One region of the Pseudomonas kurunegalensis genome, then DNA from elsewhere that is predicted to be linked to it. Evidence: riboswitches for the same ligand, from Rfam matches in the RefSeq annotation. Region 1 holds a riboswitch; each other region holds the start of a gene.
What was found. A riboswitch is a leader RNA that binds a small molecule or an ion and turns the genes downstream of it on or off. The one in region 1 is predicted to bind cobalamin.
Positions count from the first base shown of each region.

Region 2: linked by a shared signal. The riboswitch ahead of cobW (cobalamin biosynthesis protein CobW) and the one ahead of QQ992_RS10000 (TonB-dependent receptor) in region 1 are both predicted to bind cobalamin.
Region 3: linked by a shared signal. The riboswitch ahead of QQ992_RS12270 (CbtB domain-containing protein) and the one ahead of QQ992_RS10000 (TonB-dependent receptor) in region 1 are both predicted to bind cobalamin.

Region 1 is NZ_CP127871.1:2,216,743-2,224,248, reverse strand. It holds gene calA (vanillin reductase) at 1-129, opposite strand, end outside; gene QQ992_RS10025 (AraC family transcriptional regulator) at 312-1,217, shown strand; gene thpR (RNA 2',3'-cyclic phosphodiesterase) at 1,282-1,827, opposite strand; gene lpxO (lipid A hydroxylase LpxO) at 1,986-2,885, shown strand; gene QQ992_RS10010 (carboxymuconolactone decarboxylase family protein) at 3,006-3,350, shown strand; gene QQ992_RS10005 (GNAT family N-acetyltransferase) at 3,429-3,998, shown strand; cobalamin riboswitch at 4,058-4,265, shown strand; gene QQ992_RS10000 (TonB-dependent receptor) at 4,375-6,501, shown strand; gene QQ992_RS09995 (acetyltransferase domain-containing protein) at 6,705-7,506, shown strand, end outside.
Region 2 is NZ_CP127871.1:2,617,721-2,625,226, forward strand. It holds gene QQ992_RS11725 (ATP-binding cassette domain-containing protein) at 1-1,172, opposite strand, end outside; gene QQ992_RS11730 (glyoxalase superfamily protein) at 1,449-1,826, opposite strand; cobalamin riboswitch at 1,927-2,140, shown strand; gene cobW (cobalamin biosynthesis protein CobW) at 2,241-3,308, shown strand; gene cobN (cobaltochelatase subunit CobN) at 3,312-7,073, shown strand; gene QQ992_RS11745 (magnesium chelatase ATPase subunit I) at 7,075-7,506, shown strand, end outside.
Region 3 is NZ_CP127871.1:2,750,208-2,757,713, forward strand. It holds gene cobM (precorrin-4 C(11)-methyltransferase) at 1-563, opposite strand, end outside; gene QQ992_RS12260 (cobalamin biosynthesis protein) at 597-983, opposite strand; gene QQ992_RS12265 (CbtA family protein) at 983-1,669, opposite strand; gene QQ992_RS12270 (CbtB domain-containing protein) at 1,679-1,867, opposite strand; cobalamin riboswitch at 1,961-2,184, opposite strand; gene QQ992_RS12275 (LacI family DNA-binding transcriptional regulator) at 2,238-3,284, opposite strand; gene QQ992_RS12280 (TonB-dependent receptor) at 3,545-5,761, shown strand; gene QQ992_RS12285 (LLM class flavin-dependent oxidoreductase) at 5,921-7,255, shown strand; gene mgrA (L-glyceraldehyde 3-phosphate reductase) at 7,252-7,506, shown strand, end outside.

The DNA.
Region 1 (7,506 bases):
GGAATGGCACACGCCGCAGTAAAGGATTTCGATGGCGACATCGTCCGGGCGCGGGCTGCGGCGCTCGAAGGTGACAGGGGCCAGGGGGCTGGTGGGGGTTTGGGCGGCGTAACCGATGGCGGTATACATGCAGGGCCTCGCAGTAAAGTGAAACGATTCAGGCGGCGCATTTTGCCCGCCGTTTGCCGCCTGGCACACGGCTGATCCTCCGGCATGCATGCCTGATTCTCCGAAGATGCCCGCCAGCATCTGGCGCCACACCTTCAATCTGCGATGATTAGGCTGTCCGATTCTCTGCCCCCTGGTTCACCATGCAACTGACCCGCCACGTCGACGCCAACGCGCCGCTCTGCGCGCTGATCCGCAGCCTCGCCACGCGCCCTGGCTTCGTCCCCACGCACCTGCCCCAGGTGCAGGTGCTGAGCTGGGACCACTATGTGGCCAGCAGCCCTCAGATCTATGAGCCCAGCCTGATGATCCTGGCCCAGGGCAGCAAGCTGGCGCGCCTGGGGCCGCGTACCCTGGAATATGGCGCCGGGCATTACCTGGTGCAGGCGTTGTCGGTCCCGTTCATGTGTGAAACCTTCGCCACCCGTGAAGCGCCTTTACTGGGCGTGGCGGTAGACATCGACCGTGGCGTGCTGGGTGAACTGGTGCAGAGCATGGACCTGGCACCGGACGTTGCAGTGCAGGCACAAACCCCGCAATCGATGACCTCGGCAGCGCTGGATGCGCCGATGCGCGACAGTGTGGAGCGGCTGCTGCACTGCCTGCAGGACCCGCTGGATGCCAAAGTGCTGGGCCCGGCGCGCGTACGCGAAGTGCTGTACACCGCGCTGCGCGGCCCACAGGCCGGTGTGTTGCGGGCGCTGGTGGAGCAACAGGGGCACTTCGCCCGCATCGGCGCCGCCCTCGCCCACCTGCGCGCCCACTACAGCGAACCGCTGAGCGTGGAGGCACTGGCTGCGCGGGCAAACATGAGCGTTTCGACCTTCCACGAACACTTCAAGCGCTGCACCGACATGGCACCGATGCAGTACCTCAAGCGCCTGCGGTTGTTAAAGGCGCAGCAGATGCTGATTGGCGAAGGCCTGGGGGTGGCGCAGGCCGCGCACCGGGTGGGCTACCAGAGCACCTCGCAGTTCAGCCGCGAGTACAAGCGCCAGTTCGAGCGCAGCCCGGGGGATGAGTTGCCGTATCAGAGCTTGCCGGTGTAGCAGACCATCACCGCGGTTCGAGCCATGGCATTGATTGCGGGCTTGGGCTCAGCTTTGCCCAGCGTCAACTCGAAAGCGGCCACTGTGCCAATGGCCAGTAAGATCCCTTGCGCGACTCGTACAGCGTGAAGTGGCGTGCCGAGAGGTAGAACTCCGGCGCGCTGCTGGCTTCGGGCGGTTGCCCACGGTAATCCCTGGACAGCGTCAAGTGCGGGCGATATTCACGGCTGGCGGCCTCCACCCCCAACGGCAGCAACGCCTGCTGCAACCCGTACACCAGTTGCAACAGGGCCGGCGGTGTCTGCTGTGCCTCCAGCACCAAGGCTCCGGCCCGCTGCCACACCTGCAAACGGTCGAGCAACAGCCGTGGCGCCGCAGCCGGCAGCGCCAGTTGATCGACCGCCGCACAGATCGCAGGCACCTGCGCGGCATCCACATCGCCAAGAAACAGCAACGTGACATGGAAGTTGGCCGCCGGCACCGGTTTGCCGCTGCGCAGGTTCAAACCCCGGCGCCACTGGGCCAGGGCACGGCGCTGTACATCGCTGACCGGCAGGGCGAAAAACAGCCGTTTGAAGGGGCTACCGCTGGGTCGTGCATCCTGAACCATACAAACTCCCGAACATGAAACGTTTGCGCAAGACTGTAGGGCATTACACCAATGTCACCCCGTCGTTTCGTAACAATAAGTACAAACTGCCCCCATGATTGTTTATGCTGGCTGGCTTATGCCATGGCGCATGGCCATTTTTCGACAAGTAAACGTCCATGAAAATTGCACTCGTACTCATCTTCGTCCTCTCGATCGCCTATGTTCACCTGCGCGGTCGGGTTCGTCACAAGCTGACCCGCCAGTTGGGCGACCATTCCAGCTTCCTGGCCCCGGTCAACAGCTTCCTGTACCTGTTTTCCAAGCTCCCGGCCAAGCCTTACCTGCCAGTCGAGGCCTTCCCCGAACTCAAGCCGCTGCAGGACCACTGGCAGGAAATCCGTGAGGAAGGGCGCCAGTTGCTGCATGTGGGCGAAATCAAGAAGTCCGACAATTACGATGACGTCGGTTTCAACTCGTTCTTCAAGACCGGCTGGAAACGCTTTTACCTGAAGTGGTACGGCGAAAGTCACCCGTCGGCAATGGCCCTGTGCCCACGTACCACCGAGCTGCTGCAAGGCATCAGCACGGTCAAGGCCGCCATGTTCGCCACCCTGCCGCCGGGCGCCAAGCTGGTGCGCCACCGTGACCCGTATGCCGGCTCTTACCGCTATCACCTGGGCCTGGATACGCCAAACGACGACGGTTGCTACATCGACGTGGACGGCGAGAAGTACTCGTGGCGCGACGGTGAGGGGGTGATCTTCGACGAAACCTACATTCACTACGCGGCCAATACCACCGAACACAACCGCATCATCCTGTTCTGTGACGTCGAGCGCCCGCTCAAGTACCGCTGGGCAACGGCGTTCAACCGCTGGTTCAGCCGCAACGTCATGGCCGCCGCCGCCGCGCCCAACGGTGACGGCGACAAGACCGGTGGTATCAACCGGCTGTTCACCCGCATCTACAAGATCCGCGAGCGCGGCAAGGCGCTGAAAAAGCGCAACCGCATGCGTTACTACCTGGAAAAATGGGCCGTGGTCGCGGCGTTGGTGCTGGTGTTCATCTACATCTGACCGGGTCATGCAGGCCTTTGTACCAAAGGCCTGCAAGCACCCACCAAAGTACAAGCCTCACACTTGCCACACTTCGACTAGCCTGAAAGCTCCACTCGCAACCACCCCAAGGTGAAGACGATGAGCATGATGGACTGGGACGCCTACCGTAAGCAGTTGATGGCCGGCATCGGCGATCTCAAGCAACTCTCCCCCGACACCGTGGCCGGCTACATGACCGCCAGCGGCGCGGGGGCCAAGACCAACCACCTGGACGCCAAGACCCGCGAGCTGATCTCTCTGGCGGTGGCCGTGACCACCCGCTGCGACGGCTGCATCGCCGTGCATTCGCAGCAGGCGGTCAAGCATGGCGCCAGCCGCGAGGAAATTGCCGAGGCCCTCGGCGTGGCCGTGGCGATGAATGCCGGTGCCGCGCTGGTCTACTCGGCGCGGGCCATGGATGCTGTCGGCAAGGCCAACGGCTGAGCACAAACGGCGCCGCCGCCCTTGCGCGACGGCGCCGCGCGACCCAAACTGGGCGGCTTAGCCCGCGCAGGAACCCGCATGATCCACATTCGCCCCATGACGCCCGACGATTTCGATCGTTTCTGGCCCACCTTCCAGGCCATTGTCCAGGCCCGTGAAACCTATGCCTTCGACCCTGCCCTGAGCTTCGAACAAGCCCGCCAGTTGTGGCTGGAACTGCCCTTGCACACGCTGCTGGCCGAAGAAGATGGCGAGCTGCTGGGTTCGTATTACCTCAAGGCCAATGCTGCCGGGCCTGGCGCGCACGTCGGCAATTGCGGCTACATGGTCTGCGAACAGGCGCGTGGCCGTGGCGTGGCGCGCCTGATGTGCGAGCACTCGCAGAAGCTGGCACGCCAGGAGGGCTTTCTGGCCCTGCAGTTCAACTCGGTGGTGGCCAGCAATGAAGTGGCCGTGGCGCTGTGGCACAAACTGGGCTTCGAGACCGTTGGCCGCTTGCCCAAGGCCTATCGCCATGCCCGCCTGGGGCTGGTGGACTGCCTGGTGATGTACAAATGGCTGGCGGATGAGCCGGTGGTGGAGAAACCGCCACTGCTGATCGGGCGCAAAAATATCGAGGCACGGGTGTCGCGCCGGCGCGGGCGCTGATAGGCCAACCACGCCCCCCACCCACACCGCGCATTTGACGCCCCGGCGTTTCAATGGTCAGATGCGCGCCAGTTTCAGGTGCCCTGTACCGCCGCGTGCAGGGTGAAACGGGAAGCCGGTGCGTCGTATCGACCACGACAAGTCCGGCGCTGCCCCCGCAACGGTAAGCGAGCGAACCCTTCGACATACCACTGTGCTCAGGCATGGGAAGGTGAAGGTTTCATGCCCCTCGCAAGCCCGGAGACCGGCCTGAAGCTTCACTTGGCAACCCGCGGTGGGCGGGCGCAGGCCGGTATCCGTGCGCGCGCCTGCCTGCACGGTTCGCCTTTGCGTGTTTTCCACCGGGATCCATTCATTCCTGCAGCAGTGGAACGACATGTCCCGTATGTTCAAGCTTCACCCCCTGGCGGCCTGCCTGGCCGTCGCCCTGCCAGCCCTGGCCGATGACCAGGACCGACAGCCCCTGGCCCTGCCCTCCACGGCCATCACCGACACCCTCGACAGCCACGCTATCGACCTGGTCACACCGACCCAGGCCGGCTCGCGCCTTGGCCTCAACGCCCTGGAGACGCCGGCCAGCACCAGTAGCATCAGCGCCGAGCAGATCCAGCAGCGCAACAACCTCACCGTGCAGGACGCCGTGACCCGTTCGCCAGGCATCACCTTTGTCGGCTCCCCGGGCGACGGCGGCACGGGCCTTTCTGCTCGCGGCTTTGCCGGGCACAGCTCGGTGATGACCCTGTTCGACGGCGCACGCCTGTACACCGGCGCCGGCACCCAGACCTTCCCTGTCGACCCGTGGATGGTCGAGCGCATCGACGTGATTCGCGGCCCGGCTTCGGTGCTGCATGGCGAGGGCGCCACCGGTGCGGTGGTCAACGTGATCCCGAAAAAGCCGTTTGCCGGCGAAGTGCGTAATCACCTGCGCCTGGGCTACGGTTCGTGGGACCGCCAGCAGCTCGGCCTGGACAGCGGTGGCAGCCTCAGCGAACGCCTGAGCTACCGCCTGACCCTGAACCAGCAAGGGGGCAATGGCTGGGTCGACCGTACCCCTTCGCGCAGCCTGGCCCTGAGCGCCGCGCTGCGTTTCGATGCCAGTGACGACCTCAGTTTCACCCTCGCCCACGACCGTGGCGATGCGCAACCCGCCAACTACTACGGCACGCCACTGATCGATGGCCACTACCGCAGCAGCCTGCGCAAAAAAAACTACAACGTGCAGAACGACGTGCAGCACTACGTCGATGAATGGACCCGGCTGAACACCGACTGGACGCTGAACGACCACCTCAGCGCCAGCAACCAGCTGTACTACATCAAGAGCCGCCGGCACTGGCGCAACGCCGAAGACTACAGCTGGGACGCCGAGCGCCAGCAGTTGCAACGCGGCAGCTACCTGGAGATCAAGCACAACCAGGAGCAGTTCGGCGACCGCCAGACCTTTACCTTCGACCACACCCTGTTCGGCCTGGCCAGCAAGACCGTGGTTGGCGCCGAGTACAACAAGGTGCGTTTCAACGTCGACAGCAATGCCCCCTACAACGATGTGGGCGGCGACTACATCGACCCGTGGCAGCCGCAGCCTGGGTGGTTCCACAGCGCCTCGCCCCTGCGCCCGCAAACCTTGTCCACCACCCACACCTTCGCCTTGTTCGCCGAGAACCGCCTGCAGCTGAGCGATCGGTTGTCGTTGGTCACGGGCGTGCGCCGCGACCAGAACCACATCGACCGCGACAACCTGGTCGATGGCAGCCGCAGCGACCACAGCCTGCAAGGCGGCAACTGGCGCGTCGGCCTGGTGTATGCGTTTACCGACGACCTGTCGCTGTACGGCCAGTACTCCACCAGCGAGGATGGGGTGAACAACCTCATCAGCCTCAGCCCGGCCCAGATGCACTATGACCTGACCGAAGCGAAGCAGACCGAGGTGGGCCTGAAGCAACGCTTCTGGGACGGTCGCGGTGAATGGACGTTGGCGGCCTACCACATCGTCAAGAAGAAGCTGCTGGTGGACGACCCGATCACCCACGAGAAGCAGCAGGCCGGGCAGCAGACGTCCGATGGCCTGGAGGCGACCCTGGAACTGGCGCTGGCGCATCAGTGGCAGGTGTCGGCGAACGCGTCGCTGGTGCGCGCCAAGTATGATGACTTTGACGAAATGGTCGGCGGTGCAGCGCAGGACCGTGCGGGCAATCGGCCGGCGAATGTGCCACGGCGTACTGCCAACCTGTGGCTGAGCAAAGGCTTCGGGCAGCAGGTGGAGGCCGGCATTGGTGCGCGTTATGTGGATGAGCGCTTTGCCAATACTGCCAATACCCAGAGCGCGCCTGGGTACACCGTGGTCGATGCCAACGTCGCCTGGCAGGTGCTGCCGGATGTGCGGCTGGGGTTGCAGTTGAATAACCTGTTCGACCGGGAGTATGTGCAGTCGGCGTTCAGTGGACAGCAGTGGTTGATGGGGATGCCACGGTCGTATTTGGCGACGGTGGATTACAGTTTCTGATGTGAATTGCCTGTGCGGGCCTCTTCGCGGGTAAACCCGCTCCCACAGGTACAGCACAGCTCTCAGGGGCAGTGATATTCCTGTGGGAGCGGGTTTACCCGCGAAGAGGCCCGCACAGGTAACACAAAAACCTCTACCAACCCGTAATCATTTAGTTATAAGATAACGTTTCACATGACATTCATTCCTATCAGCGACCCTCCATGACAAGCGCCAGCGCCACCCCCACCCTGCTCACCCAGCGCCTGCAGAGCATCGACGCCCTGCGCGGCCTGGTGATTCTGTTCATGCTCCTGGATCACGTCCGCGAAACCTTCTTCCTGCACCGTCAGGTTAGCGACCCGATGGCCATCGACACCACCGAGCCGTCGCTCTTCATCAGCCGCACGTTGGCCCACCTCTGCGCGCCGGTGTTCGTCCTGCTGACCGGCCTGTCGGCCTGGCTGTACGGCGAAAAGCATCAGGGCCGTGGCGATGTGTCGGCGTTCCTGTTCAAACGCGGGCTGTTTCTGGTGGCGCTGGAGTTCACCCTGGTCAACTTCGCCTGGACCTTTCAGCTGCCGCCCAGCGTCATCTACCTGCAAGTCATCTGGGCGATTGGCATCAGCATGATCGCCCTGTCGCTGCTGGTATGGCTGCCACGCGCCGCTCTGCTCGCCCTGGGCGCCACCATCGTCGCCGGCCATAACCTGCTCGATGGCCTGCACTTCGGCGTGGAATCGGCCTTGCATGTGCCGTGGGCGATCCTGCATGACCGTGGCTGGCTGGAATTTTCCGACACCCTGCGCCTGCGCACGTCCTACCCGGTGCTGCCGTGGATCGGCGTCATCGCCCTGGGCTACGGCCTGGGCCCGTGGTTCGCCCGAGGCAGCGAGGCCGGCGAACGTCAGCACCGTCTGCTGCTGGGCGGCCTGGTCGCGTTGCTGGGCTTTGTCGTGTTGCGTATGTTCAACGGCTATGGCGAGGCGCCCTGGAGCGGCTACCCAACCTTCACGCAAACCCTGA
Region 2 (7,506 bases), 400 kb from region 1:
GGCGATGCCGGTAATTCCCCGTTCAGCAGCCTGAGCAGGGTGGACTTGCCGCTGCCATTGGCCCCGACCAAACCCACCCGCTGGCCCAGGCACACGCGCAGGTCGAGCGGTTTGCGGGTGCCACGGGGCAGGCGAAGCGCCTGGAGGGCCAGCACTTCGCGGCCTGCATGGCGCTGAGGTGTGGGGGCATGCAAGGTAATGGCGGTGTCCTGCTCGACCTTGCGGGCGGCATCGCGCACTTGGTCATGCAAGGCCTGCCGGGCTTCGCCGTGGTCGCGGCGCTGCTTGCCCGCCGTGACCTGGCTGCGCTCCTGCTGGCGATCGACCAGGATTTTGGCCTGATTGGCGTGCCTGGCCTGGCGCCCGGCCCGGGCCTGATGGCGCTCCAGGTCTTCGCGCTGGCGTTGCAGTTCACGGGCCTGGCGTTGCTGTGCCTGCTTCAACCGGGCGAGTTGCTGCTGGGCCTGGGTTGTCTGGCTGGCCTTTTGTTCTGTATAGAAGCTGTAATTGCCGCCATAGGCCTGCAACCCCAGGCTGGACAGCTCGACGATACGCACCATGTGCCCCAGCAGGCTGCGGTCGTGGCTGATCACCAGCAGGCCCCGGTCCCAGGCTTCGATCATGCCCAGCAGCTGAGCGCGGGCTTCGCTGTCCAGGTGATTGCTGGGTTCGTCGAGAATCAGGTAGTCGGCATTGCTCAGCCACGCGCCAATCAGCGCGACGCGCATGGCCTGGCCACCGCTCAGGCTGTTGGCGGGCTGACGCCAGTCGAGTTGGCCCAGACCGTGGCGCTGCAGGTGCGCCTGCAATTGCTCGCGGATATCCCAGCGCTCGCCTACGGTGTCGAAATCCTGGGGGGTGATGCTGCCTTGCTCGATACGCGCCAGCGCTGCGATCAGCGTGCCGGCCTGGGCCAGGTCGGCAACCGTGGCGCTCTGCTCGATCACCTGCTGGTTCAGCAGGTGAATACGGCCAAGGCGTCGACAATGGCCGCTGCTCGGTTCGCGCTGGCCGGCCAGAATTTGCCCGAGCAAACTCTTGCCCACACCATTGCGCCCGACCAGGCCAGTGCGGCGGTGGTCAAAGGTTTCGTTAAGGTCGGTAAACAGCTGCCTGCCATCCGGCAAGGTCAGAGAGACGCTGTCCAGCGTCAGGATTGACGTGTTCGTCATGCACAACTCCACAAATGCCGCGACATCTCCGGAGCGAACCGGAGGCTGAAGACTGGCCGTCGAAGGGGACGGCGGCATTAGTGGCGCATTGGACGAACACCTCGTGATGGGGTGAATGGGGATCCTAATGGAATGGCGGGGGCGGGTAAACCACTGCGCGTTGTAATTTTATGAGGGTCGAAGGCGTTCTCCACGGCATTTTTGGCGCCTGTGAGATCGAGCGCCGCGCGGGCGGCGCTCGATCTCACAGGCGCAGCAGGACTTCAGTCAATCCCTTCAAGGGTTGGCCTCGTCATCGATCTGCTGGCAAAAGCGCAGGCGGTTGCCAAACGGGTCATACACCTGCATCTGCAGGCCCCAGTCCAGGCGTTCGGCTTCGGGGCGAGCGTAGCCGTACTGTTTAGCCTGCAGTTCACGCTCCAGCGCGCGCAGGTCGTCGATGCGGGCGAACACGGTGGAGCCGGGACAGGCGTCACCGTGGTGCTCGGAAAGGTGCAAAATCAGCCCGTCGCGGTGAATTTGCACATACAGGGGCAGGTCCGGGCTGAAGCGGTGCTCCCAGTCCACGCTGAAACCGAGGAAATCAAGGTAGAACTCCTTGGCCTTGTCGACCGAGAAGATGCGCAGTACCGGTATGGCGGGGGCGAGGTGCATGGGGCGTCCTTGACCGTGGGTGAAGGCGCCACTGTAACGCAGTTGGGTGCCTTGTGGTCAGCCAGCGCTGCGCAACGGTTGACCACCCGCCAGCCACTGCGTAGCCTTGCCACTTCGAGGTTCTTCGGCCAGGCCGAAGCTAAGACGGGAACGCGGTACAAGCCGCGGCTGCCCCCGCAACTGTAAGCACCGATAACGGATCGACACAGCCACTGCGCCCGCGCGCGGGAAGGCGTCATCCCGCCACAGCCTGCTGTTTGCCAGGCCTATGGAACGGTGCGAGCCAGGAGACCTGCCTCGTCACGTTTTCGACTTTAAACCGGGCGGGGTGATCCGGTGGCGAACAAGCCCGGCCGGCCTGGCCCGTGGCTGTCGTCCTGCATGCCCGCGCCACACTGCCAAGGGCACTGCGACATGAAAACACTGGCCAAGCTCCCCGTTACCATCGTCACCGGCTTCCTCGGCTCGGGCAAGACCACCTTGCTGCGCCACATGCTCGACAACGCCCAGGGCCGTCGCATTGCGGTCATCGTCAACGAATTCGGCGAACTGGGCATCGACGGCGAAATCCTCAAGCAGTGCAGCATCGGCTGCACCGAAGAAGAAGCCAGTGGCCGCGTCTACGAGCTGGCCAACGGCTGCCTGTGCTGCACCGTGCAGGAAGAGTTCTTCCCGGTGATGCGCGAGCTGGTGGCACGCCGTGGCGACCTGGACCACATCCTGATCGAAACCAGCGGCCTGGCCCTGCCCAAACCGCTGGTGCAAGCCTTCCAGTGGCCAGAAATCCGCAATGCCTGCACCGTCGATGCGGTCATCACCGTAGTCGACAGCCCGGCCGTGGCGGCCGGTACGTTCGCTGCCTACCCGGACCAGGTCGATGCCCAGCGCAAGCTCGACCCTAACCTGGACCACGAATCGCCCCTGCACGAACTGTTCGCCGACCAGTTGGCCAGCGCCGACCTGGTGGTACTGAACAAGGCTGACCTGATCGATGCCGAAGGCCTGGCCAAGGTCCGTGCCGAAGTGGCCGAAGAGCTGCCGCCAGCCGTCAAGGTGATCGAAGCCAGCAGCGGCAAGCTGCCGCTGGACGTGCTGCTGGGCGTGGGCGCCGAGTCCGAAGTGCACATCGATGGCCGCCGTACCCACCATGACTCGCACCACGACGGTGACGACCATGATGATCATGACCACGATGCCTTCGATTCCATCTCCATCGACCTGCCGGAAGCCGACGAAAGCCTGCTGCTCGACGCCCTGACCCAGCTGGTGGTCGAGTTCGGCATCCTGCGCGCCAAAGGCTTCGCCGCTATCCCGGGCAAACCGATGCGCCTGCTGGTGCAAGGCGTGGGGACCCGTTTCGACAAGCACTTCGACCGCGCCTGGCGTGCCGACGAGCCACGCATCACCCGCCTGGTGCTGATCGGCCAGGACCTCGATGCAGCCCAACTGGAAGCGCGCCTGCGCCAGGCCCTGGGCGCCTGACCCATGCACCTGCTGCGGACCCAGCCCGGCGGCTTCGTGCCGGATGACAGCATTGCCGACCTCGGCCAGACACCCGCCGAGCTGGTGATTCTCTGCAGCGGCGATTCACACCTGGCAATGCTCGCCGATACCGCCGAGCAATTGCCAGACGACTTCCCCAGCCTGCGTCTGGCCAACCCGATGCAGGTGCAAAACCACGCGTCGGTCGACCTGTATGTCGACCAGGTGCTGCGCCATGCCAAAGTCATCCTGGTGTCGCTGCACGGCGGCGTCGGTTACTGGCGCTATGGCGTCGAGCAACTGGTCGAGCTGGCCGCCCGTGGCGTGCAGCTGATTCTGGTGCCGGGCGATGACCGCCCGGACCCGGAGCTGACCTCCCTGGGCACTGTCGGTGGCGAGCAGGCCGAACGCCTCTGGCATTACTTGCGCCAGGGCGGCAAGGCCAACGCCATCAACCTGTTCAACTGCCTGGCCAGCCAGTGGCTGGGCCGTGACTATGCCTGGGAGGAGCCGCAGCCCTTGCCGCGCACGGCGGTGTATCACCCGGCCAAGGGCAGCACCACGCTGGAAGACTGGTACCCGCATTGGCACCCCGAGCACCCGGTAGCGCCGCTGCTGTTTTATCGCTCGCACTTGCAGGCGGCCAACACCGCGTTTATCGACGTGTTCTGCCAGCGCCTGCAGGCTGCCGGGCTGAACCCGTTGCCGATCGCGGTGGCCAGCCTCAAGGAAAGCGCCTGCCTGGAGCAGGTCGAAGCCTGGCTGGACGAGGTCGGCGCCGAAGTGCTGGTCAATACCACAGGCTTTGCCCTGTCCAGCCCCGAGCGCCCCAACCTGCGCCCGTTCCGCCGCGACATCCCGGTATTGCAGGCCATTTGCGCACAGGACAACCAGCCCGGCTGGGAAGCCAGCGAGCAGGGGTTGGGTGCGCGCGACTTGGCCATGCACATTGCCTTGCCTGAGCTGGACGGGCGCATCATCACCCGGCCGGTCAGTTTCAAGGACATGGCCTGGCGCAGCGAGCGCAGCCAGTCCGATGTGGTGTGCTACCGCGCCCACCCCGAACGCATGGACTTCGTGGCCGAGCTGGCCCGCCGCTGGGTTGAGCTGGCGCGCCTGCCCAATGCGCAGAAGCGCGTGGCCCTGGTGCTGGCCAACTACCCAACCCGCGATGGCCGCATTGGCAATGGCGTCGGCCTGGACACACCTGCCGCCGCCTTGAACATTCTCAAGGCACTGCAGGCCGAAGGCTATCCGTTGGCCGAATTGCCGGGCAGCGGCACGCAATTGATCCACCAGCTGCTTGGCGGCGTGACCAATGACCTCGACCACCTCGACCTGCGCCCCTGCGCCCAGAGCCTGAGCCTGGCCGATTACCAGATTGCCTTCGAGCGCTTGCCCGAGGCCAACCGCCAGGCCGTACTTGAGCGTTGGGGACCGCCCGAGCAGGACCCGATGTACCGCAGCGGCCGGCTGATGGTGGCTGGCTTGCGCTATGGCCTGACCTTCGTCGGCATTCAGCCAGCCCGGGGCTACCAGGTAGACCCGAGCGCGGTCTACCACGACCCCGACCTGGTGCCGCCGCATGGCTACCTGGCGTTTCACTTCTGGCTACGCCATGCCTTTGCCGCCGATGCAGTGATCCACGTCGGCAAGCACGGCAACCTCGAATGGCTACCCGGCAAGGGCGTCGGCTTGTCGGCGCAGTGCTGGCCGGACGCCTTGCTCGGCCCGTTGCCGAATATTTACCCGTTCATCGTCAACGACCCCGGCGAGGGCGCCCAGGCCAAGCGCCGTACCCAGGCGGTGATCATCGACCACCTGATGCCGCCGCTGACCCGCGCCGAAACCTATGGCCCGTTGCGCCACCTGGAGCAGCTGGCCGACGAGTTCTATGAAGCGCAGATGCTCGACCCACGGCGTGCCCGCGAGTTGCAGCGCGACATCCTGGAGTTGGTCAAGGCCAACCACATCGACCGCGAGCTGCAGCTGGAAGGGCAGCTGGACGATGCCGCCATATGGCTGCCGCGCCTGGACACCTACCTGTGCGACCTGAAGGAATCGCAGATTCGCGACGGTCTGCACGTGTTCGGCCAGTCGCCCGAAGGCCGCTTGCGGCTGGATACCTTGCTGGCGCTGTTGCGGGTTGAGCGGGGCGACGGGCGCGGCGGCAATGCCAGCCTGTTGCGTGCCCTGGCCAAAGCCCTGGTGCCGGGCTTCGATCCGCTCGATTGCGAGCTTGGGCAGCCGTGGCAGGGCGCACGCCCAGCGCAATTGCAGGCCATGAGCAGCGATCCGTGGCGCACCTGTGGAGATACCCGCGAGCGCCTTGAGCTGTTGGCACTTCAAGTGATCAGCCAGGCCTTGGCCGGCACGGTACCGCTACCCGAGCAGAACGAATGGCAGCTTGTGCACGACGTGGTGCAGGCCTTGCGCGAAGCGGTAGCCCCTAGCCTGGACGCTTGCGGCGCAGCCGAAATGAATGGCCTGCTGGCAGCGCTTGCCGGGCGCTTCGTGCCCGCAGGCCCTAGCGGTGCGCCTAGCCGTGGTCGCCTCGACGTGCTGCCCACCGGCCGCAACTTCTACACCGTGGACGTGCGCAACCTGCCCACCACCACGGCCTGGCGCCTGGGCTTCGCCTCGGCCAACCTGATCCTTGAGCGGCACCTGCAGGACCACGGCGACCACCTGCGCCAGCTTGGCCTGTCGGTGTGGGGGACGGCGACCATGCGTACGGGCGGCGACGACATCGCCCAAGCCATGGCATTGATGGGCGTGCGACCGGTGTGGGCCGCTGGCAGCCAGCGTGTCGACGACTTCGAAATCCTGCCGTTGAGCCTGCTCGACCGCCCTCGGGTGGATGTGACCTTGCGCGTTTCGGGCTTTTTCCGTGATGCCTTCGGCAACCTCATCCGCCTGTTCGATGCGGCGGTGCAGGCCGTCGCTGCGCTGGATGAACCCGACGACCTCAACCCTTTGGCCGCCCGTGTACGCAGCGAGCGTGCCGCGCTGCAGGCGCAAGGCGTGGACGCCGAGCAGGCTTCGCGCCAGGCGGGCTGGCGGGTGTTCGGGGCAAAGCCTGGGGCCTACGGCGCCGGGGTGCAGAACGCCATCGACGGGCGCCTGTGGCACAGCCGCGACGACCTGGCCGAGGTGTACCTCAACCACGGCGGTTACGCTTACGGCGCCCGTGACGACGGCACCCCGGCCCGCGCCCAGTTCGCCCAGCGCCTGGCCAAGGTGCAGGCGGTGCTGCAGAACCAGGACAACCACGAGCACGACCTGCTCGACTCCAACGATTACTACCAGTTCCAGGGCGGCATGCTGGCCGCGTCGGAAACCCTGTCCGGTGCTACCGTGGCCAGCTACCACGGCGACCACAGCCAGGCCGACCGACCGCGCATCCGTACCCTCAAGGAAGAGTTGAACCGGGTTATCCGCGCCCGTGCGCTGAACCCCAAGTGGATCGATGGGGTGAAGCGCCACGGTTACAAAGGCGCCTTCGAAATGGCGGCGACGGTCGACAACCTGTTCGCCTTCGACGCCACCACGCACCTGATCGACGACCATCATTACCAGGGGCTCGCCGATGCCTACGTGCTCGACCCGGCGACCCGCGACTTCATGCGCGAGCACAACCCCGAGGCCCTGCGCGACCTGACCGAGCGCCTGTTGGAGGCCCAGCAGCGGGGCCTGTGGCAAGCGCCGGGTGAGTATCGCGAAGCCCTTGAGGAGCAACTGCTCGACGGCGAGGAACAGGCTTGAAATGAGTGAACCCGTACAATTTCCGCTGGCCGCGGTGGTCGGTGCCGACGACCTGAAGCTGGCGCTGTGCCTGACGGCCATCGACCCGAAAATCGGCGGTGTGCTGATCGAAGGGCCGCGCGGCATGGCCAAGAGTACGCTGGCCCGTGGCCTGGCTGACCTGCTAGGCGAGGGGCCATTCGTCACCTTGCCGCTGGGTGCCAGCGAGGAACGGCTGGTCGGCACCCTGGACTTGGGCGCCGCGCTGGGGCAGGGCAAGGCGCAGTTCTCCCCGGGCGTGCTGGCCCAGGCTGACGGTGGCGTGCTGTATGTCGATGAGGTCAACCTGCTGCCCGACACCCTGGTCGACCTGTTGCTCGACGTGGCGGCCAGTGGCACCAACCGTATCGAGCGTGACGGCATCTCGCACCGGCACAGTGCCCGTTTCGTACTG
Region 3 (7,506 bases), 530 kb from region 1:
ACCACCGCTACCGGGCAGTGCGCGCCGTAGTGTGGCAGCAGCTCTTCGACAATGCGCGAGAGGTGCTTGACCCCCAGGTGAATCGCCAAGGTGCTGCCATGGCGCGCCAGGTCACCCAGTTGCTCGCCGGGCGGCATGGGGGAGCTGTCGCCGTAACGGGTGAGGATCACCGTTTGCGCCACCTGCGGCAGGGTCAGTTCGCAGCCGAGCAGGGCGGCGCTGGCTGCCGTGGCGGTGACCCCGGGGATGATCTGGTAATCGATGCCCAGCGCTTGCAGGTGGCGGATCTGCTCGCCGATGGCGCCGTACAGGCCAGGGTCGCCGCTGTGTACACGGGCTACATCCTTACCTTGTTCGTGGGCGGTGCGCATGGCGCTGACAATCTGTTCCAGGTGCAGTTCGGCGCTGTTGATCACGGTCTCGGCCTGATGGCCTTCGAGCACGGCGGCGGGTACCAGTGAGCCGGCGTAGATAATCACCGGGCACTGGCGAATCAGCCGTTGGCCCTTGACCGTGATCAGTTCCGGGTCGCCGGGACCGGCGCCAATGAAATAGACCGTCATGGAAAGTCCTTGCAGGAAAGAGGGGGGAAGCGCTCAGCCGGCCAGGGCGAGGGTCGCCGGGCCAAGCACCTGGCGGGGCAGCAGCAACCTGGCCGTGCCAAGGTGCTGGCTGGCCAGCGCCAGTGCTGCGCTCTCGGCCACGCCCCAGCAGCCGCTGTGGGCATGGGCGGCGGCGGAGCGGTGGCTGAGCAGGGGTTCGTAAGGTTGCAGTTGCACGCTATGGTACAGCACCAAGGGCAAACCGAGGCGATCGGCCATCTGTAGCAAGCCAGGTTCGTCGGCCTTCAGGCTGATGCTGGCGATACCGCGCAGGTCGGCCAATGCCAGGCCCTGGTTGTCCAGGGCCTGGTCCAGCAAGCGTTGCAGGGTATCCGCCGGGCAACCCCGGCGGCAGCCAAAGCCGGCGTAGAAGGGCGGCATCAGGCCCGGCTGGAACGGCGGAACAGCCAGGCGCTGAGCAGGCCCAAGGCCAGCCAGAAGGCGGCGTTGGTCAGCCAGGAGGCCACTTTGAACTGGGTTTCCAGTGCTTCTGGGGCCAGGCTTTCATGCACTTCGGGTTGTGGTGCGCCAATCACATGGGGGATTACCAGCAGCACGGCGCCCAGCGCTTTCAGCAGCCAGTGGCGAGCGAACACCAGCAAGGCCAGGCCCAGTGCGGTGGCACTGGCTGTGCCGATCCACCAGGCTTGGCGTTGCCCTAGGTCGGCGGCTGCCGTACCGGGCAGTTCGGGTGGCAGGCCCAAGGTCGGAGCAAGGCAGAACACGGCGAAGCCGGCCAGCCCCCACCATGCACCCGTGCCGGCGCGTGTCGGTTCACGCAGGCTGTACAGGGCGGCAAGGATCAGGGCGAAGCCGACCGCGACCACCAGGTTGCCGCCCGTGGTGGACAGCACCCGCTGCCAGCCGTCTTCCGGCGACCAGGCTTCGGCGCTGTGCTCATGGGCGGGCACATCGCTGCCATGCTCGTGGTGGGCGGCAGGGGCCGAGGACTCGTAGGTTTCCGCCTCAAGAATTAGCGGGGCGACCCAGAAGCTTTGCAGCAAGGTCAGCAACAGGGCCGCAAGCAGCCCGCTGAAGCCCGCAGTACGGGCAATGCGCGTGATCATCAGGCGTACTCAGTGGCAGGGGAAGGCGGCGCTGTGGCGGGTGTCGTGGGCGGCGTTGTGCACGGCCTCGATGTGCGAGAAGCCGGCAAAGTACACCAGGCACAGGCCCAGCAGGCTGGCGCCGACGGCGATGACGATGCGCTGGCTGAGGGTGACAGGAGTGGCAAGGCTGTGTTGCTTGGCGCTGGTGACGGGCATGACGCGTTCCTCTGCTTTTTGTGGGCAATGGGCAGGCGCGGCAGCCCCGAGCGTAGTCGCCCAGGGGAATGCAACAGCGCCCGCCCACCGCGGGGTGTTCATGAACGCCAGGCCGGTCTCCGGGCTTGCGAGGAGGAGCAGGGCTCCTGGAAAGCGTCACCTTCCCATGCCGCATTACAAGGGCACAGTGGTACAGACGCTTCGCTCGCTTACCGTTGCGGGGGCAGCACCGGGATTGTCCGGCCCTGTTGGAGGGCCTGCGACGCACCGGTTTCCCGTTTCACCCCCAAGGGGGCACCTGAACGTGAGGCATAAGGAGAGCATGGGGCGGGCTTGGCGTCAATGCCACCCTCAGTGGCCGTACCCTGAATCACGCGCTCTCGCGGGCAATCAACTCGCACGCCAACAGGTTCAGCCGCTGGACCTCACCGTCACACGCCAGCACACCCAGGTGCTGCAGCACCCGCAGCGCCGCGACTTCGCCAATCTCCCGGGAGGGCGGGCGCAGGGTGGTGAGGCTGGGCAGCAGCATGTTGGCAAAGGGGTAGTCGCCAAAGCCGACAATGGCCATGTCTTCAGGCAGGCGCAAGCCGGCGCGCTGGCCGGCTAACAGGGCGCCGGCCGCCAGGTTGTCATTGGCGAAGATGATCGCCTCAGGCCGTGGATTGCGGCGGATCAATGCTTCCATCGCCTGCTTGCCCGCCTCGAACGGCGCGCAGTCTGCCGAGGGCACGAACACCCACGGCTCCAGCCCGGCTTCACCCAGTGCCTCGATATAGCCGTCGCGCCGCTCCAGCGCACTCAGGTCGCCGGCTGCACTGTTTTGCACGAACGCGATGCGCCGATGGCCCTTGTCCAGGAGATATCGGCAGGCTTGTACACCCACTTGGTGATGTAGGAAGCCCACCTGCAAGGGCGCCCGCTCCGGGCGGTAGTCCCAGATTTCCACCACAGGCACATCTGCGTCGGCCAGCATCTTTTCCGTGGCCGGGCTGTGGAAATGGCTGGTCACCACCAACGCCGCCGGCGACCAGCCAAGAAACGCCCGCACCGCGCTTTCTTCCTGCGCTTCGCTGAAATAGCTGGACGCCAACAGCAACTGGTAACCATGCCGGCTGAGGGTATCGCTGAAGGCCTGGATGGTCTGGGCAAAGATCGGCCCGGAAATGTTCGGGATCACCATGCCCACGATGCGCCCGCGCGCCGAGGCCAACCCCCCGGCGACCAGATTGGGGACATAGCCCAGCGCCTGTACAGCGGCCTCGATACGTTCACGCAACGGCGGTGAAACCTGGTCTGGCTGGTTGAAGTAGCGCGACACGCTGATGGCTGAAACCTCAGCAGCCCGCGCCACCTCGGCGAGGGTGACACGGCCTGCGCCGCGTCGCTTGCGGGGGGGATCCTTGGCCTGGCTCACCGGGCTGCCTCCTGTGGAAATGGCGCGATGGTAGCGCTAACGGATGAGCGATTGGCAAATAGCTTTATTGCATATAAATCTGACTTTTAAGTATTTGACGTGCTAAACGATGGCCGCAGATACTTGCTCATGTTAGCGCTAACAAGCGCTGCTGTTGGCAAGCGCCTGCCACTCGCACGAGCGAGACCAGACAACCACAGCAACTTCGTGTCGGCCCCGTCAATGAGGGCCTGGTCTGGTTTCCCGAGGCAGTGAGCACCATGCAGAAAAACCGTACACCTTTTCCCGCTACGCAACGCCGGCCGCTGGCCGCAGCCATCCTGCTGGCCGCTTTCGGGCAGGGGGCCCAAGCAGCCGAGCCTGCTGAAACGGGGGCTGCGCAGGCCACTGCACTGGGTGCGGTTACCGTGACAGCCACACGCCGCGAAGCCACATTGCAGGAAGTGCCGGTGGCAGTGTCGGTGATCGATGGCGAGCAGCTGGAGCGAGACAACCGCAACAACGTGGCCAGCATCGTCCAGCAGGTGCCTACGCTCAATTACCGCGCCGGGGCCTCGAACAAGGATACCTCGCTGTTCATCCGTGGCGTGGGCACCATTTCCACCTCGCCGGGCGTCGAGCCCACCGTGGCCACGGTGGTCGATGGCGTGGTATTCGGCCGCCCGGGCCAGTCGACCCTCGACCTGCTCGACCTGGAACGTATCGAGGTGCTGCGCGGGCCGCAGGGCACACTGTTCGGCAAAAACGCCTCGGCCGGCGTGCTGAACGTGGTCAGCAAGGCCATCCCTGAACAGACCCAGGGTTATGTGGACTATTCGCACTTTGGTGGTGGCGATGAGAACCGCCTGCGTTTCGGTATTGGCGGGCGCCTGAGCGAGCAGTTCAAGGGGTCGTTAAGCACCCTGTGGGGCGACTATGACGGCAATGTCGAAAACGTTGCCAATGGCCACGACGTCAATGGCTACGCGCGCAAAGGCGCCCGCGGCAAGCTGGAGTTCGAGCCCAACGAAGACCTGCGCCTGACCCTGATCGCCGACTACATGAAAGGCGAAGACACCCTGCCCAGCGGTGTGATCACCAGCGCCAGCGCCGCCTTCGCCAACCAGTTGCGTCCGGTGACGCCAAGCGCCCACAACCGCGACATCAACAGCGATTTCAAGACCCACGTCGAGGACGAGAACCAGGGGCTGTCGGCGCAACTGGACTGGCAGCTGGGCGACTACACCCTGACGTCGATCAGCGCCTGGCGCGGCTGGGACAACACCCAGTACCAGGACGGCGACCGCCGCGCCTTGCTGCCACTGACCGCGTCCCACGACAAAGGCACGGTGGACTATGACCAGTACAGCCAGGAGTTTCGCCTGACCTCGCCCAAAGGGCAGTTCAACGAATATGTGCTGGGTGCTTTCTACATGCATGGTACGTCCAAAGAGACCTACCAACGCCTGTCGGTCAACGGCGGTGTGGCCAATAGTGGCCGTGCCGACTATTCCACCACCAACGACAGTGTCGCGCTGTTCGGCGAGAACACGTTCAATTTCACTGACGACTTGCGTGCCATTTTTGGCCTGCGCTGGACCCACGACGACCTCGAGTACGACCACCGCCGCGGCTCCACCTCGGCCACTGCTGTAACCGGCATTCAGCCCTCTACCGCCAGCTCGGGGTCGGTGGACGAGGACGGCTGGAGCGGGCGGACCGGCCTGCAATACGACTTCAACGACAACCTGACCGGTTACGTCACCTATTCGCGCGGCTACAAAGGCCCGGCCTACAACGTGTTCTTCAACATGCAGCCGCGCGACACCGAGGCGCTCAAACCCGAGACCTCCGATGCCTATGAAATCGGTTTGAAAAGCACGGCGCTGGACAATCGCCTGACCGCCAACCTGGCCATATTCCACACCGACTACGACAACTATCAGGCCAACTTCTACGACACCGTGGCCAACCAGGTGGTGACCCGCCTGGTCAACGCGGGCAAGGTCAAGACCCAGGGGGTGGAGCTGGATGCCAGCTTCCAGGCCACCTCGCGCCTGAAACTGTCGACCGCCGTGGCGTACACCAAGGCCCGCGTCGATCACTTCAACTGCCCGGCGGGTGCGGCGGCCAGTTGCAACATCGATGGCGGCCGCTTGCCGTTCACGCCGGACTGGAAGACCTACCTGCGTGCCGATTACGTGATCCCGCTGGACAACGGCCTGGATGTGGAACTGAGCAGCGATTACAGCTGGCAGGACGCGGTGCAGTTCAGCCTCGACCAGAACCCGGACACCGTGCAGGGCGCCTACGGCATCTGGAACGCCAGCATCGCCCTGGCCGACTACAACGACGGCTGGCGCGTGGCGCTGCTGGGCAAGAACCTGGGCGACAAGTCATATGCGCAGATGCTGGCCAGTGGCGGTGACTACATCTACCGCTCGGTACCGCGGGATGACGGGCGCTACTTCGGCGTGCAGCTGCGCAAGGACTTCTAAGCCTCGCATGATCCCTGTAGGAGCGGCCTTGTGTCGCGAAGGGCCGCACAGCGGCCCCAGATTTCAGCGTTTGCACCTAAATTGCCGGGGCCGCTTTGCGGCCCGATCGCGACACAAGGCCGCTCCTACAAAAAGCGACCTGGTTTTCAGGAGAACTCAATGCCCCGCCAAATGAACCTGGGTGCCTTCCTCATGGCCACCGGTCACCATGTGGCCGCCTGGCGCCACCCGGACGTACCCGCCGACCCGCTGGACTTCGCCACCTACAAACGCACCGCGCAAATCGCCGAAGCCGCGTGCTTCGATGCCTTGTTCGTCGCCGACAGCGTGGCTGCGCCCAGTGACGCACTCGCCAGCCACAGCGCCCGTTCGGTGTACTTCGAGCCACTGACGCTGCTGTCGGCACTCAGTGCTGTTACCGATCGCATCGGCCTGATCGCCACTGCCACCACCAGCTACAACGAGCCGTATCACGTGGCACGCAAGTTCGCCTCCCTGGACCACCTGTCCGCAGGCCGTGCCGGCTGGAACATGGTCACCTCCGACGCTGCCGCCGAAGCCGGCAACTTCGGCCGCCAGGCGCATATCCCGCATGCCGAACGCTATGCCCGTGCCCGGGAAATCCAGCAAGTGGTGCAAGGCCTGTGGGACAGTTGGGCCGATGACGCGTTCGTGCGTGACAAGGCCAGTGGCCTGTTCCACGACCCGCAAGCCGTGCGGGCCATCGACCATGTCGGCGAACACTTTCGTGTCAAAGGCCCGCTCAATGTCGCCCGCTCGCCACAGGGGCGGCCGGTGCTGGTGCAGGCCGGTTCGTCCGAAACCGGCCGCGAGCTGGCGGCCCAAAGCGCCGAAGTGGTGTTCACCGCCCAGCCCAGCCTGGCACGCGCACAGGCCTTTTACGCCGACCTCAAGGGCCGCCTGGCCCGCCATGGGCGGGATGAGCAATCGCTGAAGATCATGCCCGGCGTATTCGTGGTAGTGGGGCAAAGCCAAGCGCAGGCCGAGGACAAGTACGAACAGTTCCAGGCGCTGGTCGACCCGCGTGTCGGGGTTGGCCTGCTTGGGCGCATGCTCGGCAACTTCGACCTTTCCGGCTACCCGCTGGATGGCCCGCTGCCCGAGTTGCCGCCGACCGAAGACGGCCAGCGCAGCCGCCAGCAGTTGCTCACAGAACTGGCCGGCAACGAGCAATTGACCCTGGCCCAACTGGGGCGGCGTATTGCCGGTGGGCGAGGGCACTACAGCCTGGTCGGTACCCCGGTGCAGATTGCCGATGAGTTGCAAGCCTGGTTCGAAGGCAGCGCCGCCGATGGCTTCAACGTGCTCGTGCCGCACCTGCCCCTGGGCCTGGAAGACTTCGCCCGCCATGTAGTGCCCGAGTTGCAGCAGCGTGGGCTGTTCCGCCGCCAGTACCAGGGCCACACCCTGCGCGAACACCTGGGCTTGCAGCGCCCAGCCAACCCTTACTTTGCCGAACGAGGCCAACCATGAGCTACACCGCCAACCCCGAGCGCTATGCGCGCATGCCATACCGACGTGTAGGCCGCAGCGGCCTGGTGCTGCCGGCCCTGTCCCTGGGCTTGTGGCACAACTTTGGCGATGCCACGCCTATCACCACGCAGCGTGCCTTGTTGCACACCGCCTTCGATGCCGGCATCAACCATTTCGACCTGGCCAACAACTATGGCCCGCCCTATGGCAGCGCCGAGACCAACTTTGGCCGGCTGCTGCGTGAAGACCTG